DNA from 2 places in the Herbaspirillum lusitanum genome. Region 2 is predicted to be linked to the other one. Evidence: riboswitches for the same ligand, from Rfam matches in the RefSeq annotation. Region 2 holds a riboswitch; the other holds the start of a gene.

Region 1 (4,212 bases), on a different contig from region 2:
TGCGGCCGATTGCGGTGGCGCTTGGGCTGCTCGGCTCCGGCACCGAGATCTCGCATCGCTGGCTGATCGCCTGGTTCGGCATTCGCGGCGTCGGCTCGCTCTACTACCTGTGCTTCGTGCTGCAATTTTGGCATGACAAGCTCGCGGCACGCATCGCACAGGATGTGCTGACGGTGCTGGCCCTGTCCATCCTGTTGCACGGCATTTCATCGACGCCATTGATGCATCTGTACTGGCGCAAGCGCGTGGCGGCGAAAGGATGACGCATCGCCGACCTTCGCCGCTTGCGGCTGCGCCGGCGTAAGAGTTGCGGAAGCCCGAAAAAGTGTTTGTCCTATACGCAGCGCCCGCGCCAGCGGGTAGCCTGTTGCTGTGACGTTGGTGGCCGGTGGCGCCACCGGCCGGCGTCGCTCTGAGTTCGTTTCCGGGCTTCAATTGCAGCAGAAAGGACATCCCATGCACAAGCCACAAGACATCCCGCCGGTAGAAGTGCCGCCGCTGGATCCAAATCCGCCGCAGGATCCGATTCCTCACCAGAACCCGCAATGAGGAGGAGCGCGCATGCATACACCGCAAGAGACGCCGCCGACCGCACCGCCGTCTAAAGACATCCCGCCGGACGAATACAACCCGGTGGAAGATCCGCCTCTTAATCCGCCCGAGCCCGGCATGCCCGAGCCGCCGGAAACGCCGGTCAGAATGGCATGGCACTGATAGCGGAGAGGAGAGCGCAGGCCACAAATTGCGCGCGCCGCAACGCAATTCAAAAACGATTTAGCAAAGGAGTACAGCATCATGGCAACCAGCACTCTGGATCCGGACGTCCTGCCGACTTCCGATCGACAATTGAGCAAGGGCCACGACAACCATGCCCTTGGCCCGGGCGACAGCTCGGATAGCGGTAGCGACATGACGAACGTCGCCACTGAAGCCGACAGCGATTCGCACGGCACCGGCGAACGCGTCTCGGTCGAACGCGGCGAACGTGATCGCGCTCCGGAAGTGCCGGAATCGGTCGAGCAGGTCGCCAGCGATGAGGAAAGCGGCGAAGACATCGTTGCCGCCGACGAACGTGAACTTGAAAAACAGACGGATAGCGTCAAGGAATCCCAGAAGATCAAGCGCGACCAGGATCTCGACGACGCCCTGGAGGACACCTTTCCCGCCAGCGACCCGATCAATCTGACGCCCGAACCGCCCAAAAAGGTGGCGAAGGCTCCCGATCAATAACGGAACATGCAGTAATCCAAGCTGCTCCTGAAGTTCCGGCGGGCCGGTTTTCCATTTGGAGAACCCGCCCGCAAGCGTTTCTGCAAGCCGTTTCCGGGTTGCCAGAATCGCCTGCGACACCTATACTGCCGGGGTAGCATTGCCTTGGGTATCCGGTGGATGGTCATTCACTGGATTTAATCGGGAAGTCGGTGCGTTTGTCGGTCAATTTCAGTGAATTTCGGTGATCTTTTGATATCCATCGTCATTTTCATGTCATTGTGATCCGTCAGGCAAAACCCACGCTGCCCCCGCAACGGTAAGCGAATCAGCGAATCTGCATCCAGCCACTGTGCACCGGTGTTATCAACACGGCATGGGAAGGCGCAGGTTCCGATTCCGGCGAGATCATGCTCGCCGTGGATCATTCGCAAGCCCGGAGACCGGCCCTCGGTATACGATTTGTTTTGTATCGCGGAGGGCGATCAACGGACTGCTTCCCGGAATGCTGTTTTCTTTGCACCCCGCGTTGTTTCCTGATTTTCCTTCGTGACGGTTCCGCTGTGCTGCTCTGCTACTGGTGCCGCAAGCGGTTGGTTTCAATCCGGCTCAGGCCCACCCGAAGGAAAACACATGGCAATCATCACCGGCGCATCCGCCCCCGATACCGACGCACTCGACTCCGGCTCCTCTTCTCCTTCTTCCACCGGCTCGCGGCTCTGGCGCGACCGCATCTTGCCGGGCCTGACCGCATTCGTGTTCGGCGCCGCGTTGATCTACGCCGCCGGTTTCGCCTCCGCCGTCGAGCTGCACAATGCGGCGCATGACGGCCGCCATTCGGCCGGTTTTCCTTGCCATTAAGAAGCCGCGCGGAACATCCCGATGATCAATTTCGCAGTATTGCGACGGATTGCCTCCGTCGTCCTGTTGGCCGGCGCGCTGGCCGGCCTGTTGCTCACAGCCGTGCAGCAGTTGCAAGTTTCCCGGATCATTTTGCAGGCGGAAGTCTACGAAGAAGCCGCGGCCGCGAAGGCGCATGAGCTGGCGCATGCCGCCGCTTCTGCACCAGCCTCGGCCGGCGCGCCTGTTGCCGCGGAAGCCCACGAACATGAGCACGAACATGAGCACGAACATGAGCACGAACACGGCGATGAATGGGAGCCCGCCAACGGCTTCGAGCGCACCGCCTACACCGTGCTGGCCAACGTCAGCATGGCGATCGGCTTTGGTTTGTTCCTCGCTGCCGCCATCGTCGTCAGCGGCAGGAAAGTGACCTGGCGTTCCGGATTGCTGTGGGGCGTGGCCGGTTACCTGGTGTTCTTCGTCGCGCCGTCGCTGGGCTTGCCGCCGGAAGTGCCGGGCACCGTGGCCGCTCCGCTGCATGCGCGCCAGCTGTGGTGGATCATGACGGCCGGATTGACCGCCGCAGGTCTTGGCCTGGGCGTGTACGCACGCCATTGGACGCTGAAGTTGCTGGGGCTGGTTTTGCTGGTCGTGCCGCATCTGGTCGGCGCACCGCATCCGGCGGCGCCGGGCGGAGCGGCGCCGGAAGAGCTGGCGCAGGCCTTCATCCACGCCACCGCATTGGCCAATGGCGTTTTCTGGCTGGCGCTGGGCGGGCTGACCGGTTACTTCTATAAAAAATTCGCCTGAAGATTCGGTTGAAACTCAGGTTGTCATTTCGGATGCCGATCCGGCCAGCGATGGCCGGATCGGCATTTTAGCCAGTAAAGAAAGTCCATGAGAACCCACCACCGCCACGTCCTGATGTGCACGGGTCCGCGCTGCACCGAAGACGGCGTGCTGGCCGAAGCCATGTTTGCCGTGCTGGGCGAACAGATCGACGCGCGCCCCGAGCTGCGCGTCAAGCGTACGCGCACCCACTGCATGGTGGCCTGCAAGGTGCAGGCGCCGGTGGTGGTGGTGTATCCCGAAGGCGTCTGGTATCGCTGCGAGGATGCCGCCGCCATCGAACGCGTGGTGGTTGAGCATCTCGAAGGCGGACGGGAAGTCACCGACCTGATCTTCCATCGCCTGGGCAGCGGCGACGTCAATCCCGAGGAGCCGGAAAATGTCTGACCAGGCAACACAATTCGTCGCCGCGTCTGCACCGCCTGCACGCATTGCCGTGCTGACCCACGCGTCCACCGACCTGGCCATCCTGCATCACGCGTTGACGCAATTGCCGGGCGATTTTCCTGCGACCATCGGCATCAACCTGCAGGGCGTCGAAAACGACGCACGCATGAGCGAGCTGTTGCAGAGCGAACTGGCCGATGCCGACATCATTGTGCTGCGCATACTCGGCCGTCTCGGCAGTGTCGCCGGTTTCGCCGAATTGCTGCGCCACGCGCAACGCCAGGGACGCCATGTGATCGCGCTCAGCGGCGCCGGTGAACCCGACGCCGAACTGGCGGCGGTGTCGACCGTGCCGGGCGACGTGCTGCGCGAAGCGCTGGCGTATTTCCACGGCGGCGGCAGCATCAACCTGGCGCAGTTCTTACGCTTCGTATCGGATCGCCTCCTGCTGACCGGCTTCGCTTACGAGCCGGCAGTGGCCTTGCCCGATCACGGCATCTATCATCCGGATCTGGAACAGGATGCCGGTATCGCCGATTGGCTGCGCTTGCGCATCGACGTCGCAGGCCGCCGCAAACCGGCCGTCGGCGTCATCTTCTATCGCGCGCACTGGATGAGCGGCAATACGCGTTTCATCGATGCGCTGGTGACGTCGCTGGAGCAGCGCGGCATGGATGTATTGCCGATTTTCACCGCTTCGCTGCGCACGTCGGCGGCGGACTCCGACCTGCCTGCTGCGCTCAGTTATTTCTCGGGAGAGAAGGGGGCGCATGTTGATGTCCTGATCAACACCACCTCCTTCGCCATGGGTGAAATCACGCCGGGCGGCCCGACGCCTGCCGGCTGGTCGGTATCGGTACTGGAAAAACTCAACGTGCCCGTGCTGCAAGCCATGACCAGCGGCATGACGCAGGACCAGTGGGA
Region 2 (4,212 bases):
CGAGGGTTTCGGCCAGCGTCGACATCAGCGAAGCGGCGGTGCCTTCGAACTTGAACTGTTGCAATTTTTCCAGCAGTACGGCGGCCTGGTTGGCGGCCTGCACCGATTCGCCGGCAACTTCCAGCAGCGCATCGAGCTTGCCGGCATCGATACGGATGCTTTCTTCCTTGGCGTTGCCGGGCTGATTGTCAGTGGCGCGACGTGCTTGCACGGGGGCCGCAGCCGGCTTCGGCGTCGGCGTCGCGGACGGCAGCGACTTCGGATGGCCGGAGCTGCTTTCCGCTTCCGCAGGCGCAGCTTGAACAGGTGCGGCAGCAATTGGCGCTACCTCGCCGGTACCGCCGGAAACAGCCTGATACAAGGCGTTCCAGTCGAGCGAGCCATCAGCGCCGAGCACGCTGGCGCCGACGTTGGCGGAAGGCGCCGCGCCGGCAGCCGGCGCACCCGCAGCACCCGCAGCACCCGCAGCAGGCGTGGCAGCAATGGCCGCAGATGCAGCCGCTGCCGGCGCCGCTGCATTGCCTTCAATCGCTTGCGTCAGAATGTCTTCAAGGTCCTGCGGCATCGACGCCAGGCTGGCCGGATCGGCGCCGTTGGCCAGCTCATTGAGCTGGTCGGCGACGAAGCCGCTGGCTTGCAGCGCCGCTTCGATCGCCAGCGGCGTGACGGATGCCTTACCGGTGCGCAGCGCGTCGAACAGGTTTTCCGTCAAGTGACAGGCCGATACCATGGCCGGCAAATTGACGAAACCCGCACCGCCCTTGATGGTGTGGAAGGCGCGGAAAACCGCGTTCAGAATTTCCAGATCGTCAGGATGCCGTTCAAGAGTCAGTAGATGCTCTTCAACGCTAGTCGCGAGGTCCAAGGCCTCAACGACAAAATCCTTGAGCATTTCATCATCCATTAGAACCCCAGGTTAGCGAGTAAGTCATCCACATCATTCTGCGCCATGGCCGAGCCGGGAGCAGAAGGTCCGTTCAACAACTCTACCGGTTTGTCGGCCCCGATCGCCGCCTTGACTTCCGGCGGTGCGTTGTCGCGCAGCAGCTGCGCGAGCTCACGTTCCGCGATGGCGGTGATGCCGACGATCTTCTTGATCAACTGGCCGGTGATGTCCTGGAAGTCCTGCGCCATCATGATTTCGAGCATGCGGGCCTTTTCGACCTCGGTGGCTTCGATGACGGCGGAAGAGAATTTCTTGGAATCGTTGGCCAGGTTCTTGAATTCGTCGATGTTCATCTGGCCGGCGAACAGGCGCGCCCAGCGGTCATCGATGTCCTTGGCTTTGCTGGCGAGGGCGTCCTGGGCCGGCATGCCGGCGTCGATCGAATTGAGCACCTTGTTGGCGGCTTGTTCGGTCAGCGTGGCAACGTGCTCCAAGCGCCCCTGGGCGTCGCCGATCTGCGAAGCGACATCCGACAGCGAGCGGTCGTAGCCGAGTTCGCGCATGGAATCGTGCAGCAGACGGACGATGCCGCCCAGACGTTCGTACATGGGTTTGTCGGACTGGTCTTCGAGCGGATCTTCGGTTGCGCCCGAGGGGGCCGGAGCTGCCGGTGCAGCTGCTGCAACCGAAGCCGGCAGGGTTTGCGCCGAAATCTCATCGAATAGTGCCTCTAAATCAACGTCGTCACTCATGATCTTGGTATCTCCATACAAATTTGATGCGTTATTTGCTTCCGCCGCGAGGCAGGTAATCTGTCACAACTGAATTACAAGGTTCGACGAGATGGTTCAGTGATAGGAAGCTCCTGTTGCTGTAAGTGCGCGGCAGCGGCCGCCGGATATCCATTGCATATCGGCAACAAATAAAAAATCTGTAGAGAGCTTGCCCCTGTTTTTGCCTGATCCTCCGGAGTGTGTCCCGGCAGAGACGGACTTCCGCTATTTGTTGAATGGATTATAAGTCCCTGTCAAGCGGCTCCATCGGCTAAAAAGCGATGAAAATTCCCCATTTAAATGGCGTTATGGCGATCCTGTTGATCTTCGGGCAATCATAATGCAAGCCCGCTTCGTTTGTCACGGACGATTGCCGCTTGTGGCGTTGGCGCATACAATTGCGCCGTTTTGGTGCTCGCCGGCATGCTCGTGCCGGCAGTTAAACGGGAAGCACGGCGCGGTCGTCTCGCAAGTCTGTACGTCCGCCAACGTGCGCTGCCCCCGCAACGGTAAGCAAGCGTCGTTTCTTGTCGGAACGGCAACCTGCCGACCTCGCCACTGTGATCGCTGCGCAGCTTGTTTGCGACGCGTCATGGGAAGGCGCGGCGGGTCCGCTTGTAGCCCGGATACCGGCCACGACAGGGGAAGGCGTAGCTTTCCATTTCAATCCGGCTTGCGGGGAGGCAGGCGCGGAGATCATTGCAAACGAACATCATGACATTCACCGTTCCATCCCGCCGCACCGCGATTGCCTGCGCTTTCGTTGCCTTTCCGCTTGCCTGCTCCGCGGCACAAGCCGCCGGCGATCAAAACCTCACTCCGGTCCTCGTGACCGCCTCGCGCTTTCCGAACGACCCGGCGTTTCCACCCGTGGGCGCGACCGTGATCGGTGCAGAAGACATCCGCAACGCCGGCATCGACAATGTCAACGAGGCAATTCGCAAACTGGGCGGCGTGTACGGTCGCCAGAGCCTGGCAGGTCCGGGCGACTTCGCGCTCGACATGCGCGGCTTCGGCAGCAACGGAGATCAGAACATGGTGATCTTGATCAATGGCGTGCGTCTGTCTGAAAACGAATTGTCGACCGCCTTGCTGTCATCGGTGCCGATCGATTCCGTCGAGCGCATTGAAATCGTGCGCGGCGGCAGCAGTGTGCTGTATGGCGACGGCGCCACCGGCGGCACCATCCAGATCATCACCAAACGTCCGGCTGCGGACGCGGTTCATGGCAGCGTGGTCGGCGAGGTAGGCAATTACGGTTTGCGCAGCGGTCGCGCCAGTGTCGCCAAAGGCTGGGACGGCTTCGCATTGAATGCGGCGTATAGCAAGCAGCACGCCGACAATTATCGCGACAACAATGCTTCCAATCAGGAGAATTTCAGCGGCACGGCGCAGTGGTTTTCCAATGAAGGTCGGTTCGGCCTGCGGGTCGATCTGGCGCGCGCCGACTACGGCCTGGCCGGTTCGCTGAGCATGGCGCAATTCCTCGCCAATCCACGCCAGACCACCAGCCCGAAAGACTACGGTTCGTATGACAGCGACCGCATTACCGCCTTCTTCGAGCGAAAGTTCGGCGCGCTGGAAGCTGCCGCCGAACTGTCGCATCGCGAAAAAATCTCGCGCGCCAGCTACGGCGGCGGCACAGTCAGCGAAGTGCACAGCCGCACCACGCAATTTTCGCCGCGCTTGCGTCATCTCACAGAAGGCACCGTGCTGAAGAACGAACTGGTGGCCGGCATTGATTTCTCTGAATGGCAAATCGGCAATGTCGACGGCAGCGGCGACGCGGCGCAGACTGCACGCGCCGCGTACGTGCGCGATGAAGTGCAGATCGCCGGCAATACCCGTATCGCGCTGGGCCTGCGTCACGAAGTGATGGACAAGCGCAGCACCGCCAGCGCCTATGACAAGGCGCAGGGCGTCAATGCATGGGATCTGCAGGTCAGCCATGCGGTGGTCCCGTCATTGCGCCTGTTCGGCAAGGCGGGCCAAAGCTATCGCCTGCCGACTGCCGACGAAAATCGCGGCATCGTGCTGGCGGCAGGAGAAATCCTCAAGCCACAGACCTCGCATGACCTGGAGTTCGGTGCGACCTGGGGCGGCGCCGACAACAACGCCACGCTCAGGTGGTTTCGTCATCGCATCAAGGATGAATTGTTCTACGATCCCACCGTCGGCGCGTTCGGCGCCAACGTCAATCTCGATCCGACCAAACGGCAGGGCGTCGAACTTGAAGCCACTGCGCGCCTGAACGCTGACTTCAGCCTCAAGGCGAATTTCCAGCATATTGCAGCCACCTTCACGGGCGGTCCGAACGCCGGCAAGGAAATGGTGCTGGTGCCGAAGAACACCGCTTCGGCGCGGCTGAACTGGCAGTCCGGTATTCAAACGGTCAATCTTGGCGTGCAGTGGGCCGATGCACAGCGCTACGGCAGCGACTTCAGCAACACCTGCAATGCGCGCATGCCCTCATACACCACGGTTGATGCGCGCTATGCGGTGCGAGTGAGCGCATGGGAACTGGCGCTGACGGGCAGCAACCTGGGTGACCGG

The links. Region 2 has a riboswitch for cobalamin ahead of DXT88_RS16100 (TonB-dependent receptor family protein). Riboswitches for the same ligand answer to the same signal wherever they lie in the genome.
Region 1: it holds a riboswitch for cobalamin, as region 2 does, so the genes downstream of both, DXT88_RS13080 (CbtB domain-containing protein) here and DXT88_RS16100 (TonB-dependent receptor family protein) in region 2, are expected to answer to the same signal.

Annotation. Positions count from the first base shown of each region.
Region 1 covers NZ_QXFG01000008.1:1,047,629-1,051,840, reverse strand. Annotated here, with positions in the region: gene DXT88_RS13095 (cation:proton antiporter) at 1-263, shown strand, start outside; gene DXT88_RS13090 (hypothetical protein) at 562-714, shown strand; gene DXT88_RS13085 (hypothetical protein) at 796-1,230, shown strand; cobalamin riboswitch at 1,360-1,675, shown strand; gene DXT88_RS13080 (CbtB domain-containing protein) at 1,843-2,070, shown strand; gene DXT88_RS13075 (CbtA family protein) at 2,092-2,862, shown strand; gene DXT88_RS13070 ((2Fe-2S) ferredoxin domain-containing protein) at 2,950-3,288, shown strand; gene DXT88_RS13065 (cobaltochelatase subunit CobN) at 3,281-4,212, shown strand, end outside.
Region 2 covers NZ_QXFG01000010.1:279,631-283,842, reverse strand. Annotated here, with positions in the region: gene DXT88_RS16110 (chemotaxis protein CheA) at 1-904, opposite strand, end outside; gene DXT88_RS16105 (protein phosphatase CheZ) at 904-1,638, opposite strand; cobalamin riboswitch at 2,052-2,311, shown strand; gene DXT88_RS16100 (TonB-dependent receptor family protein) at 2,374-4,212, shown strand, end outside.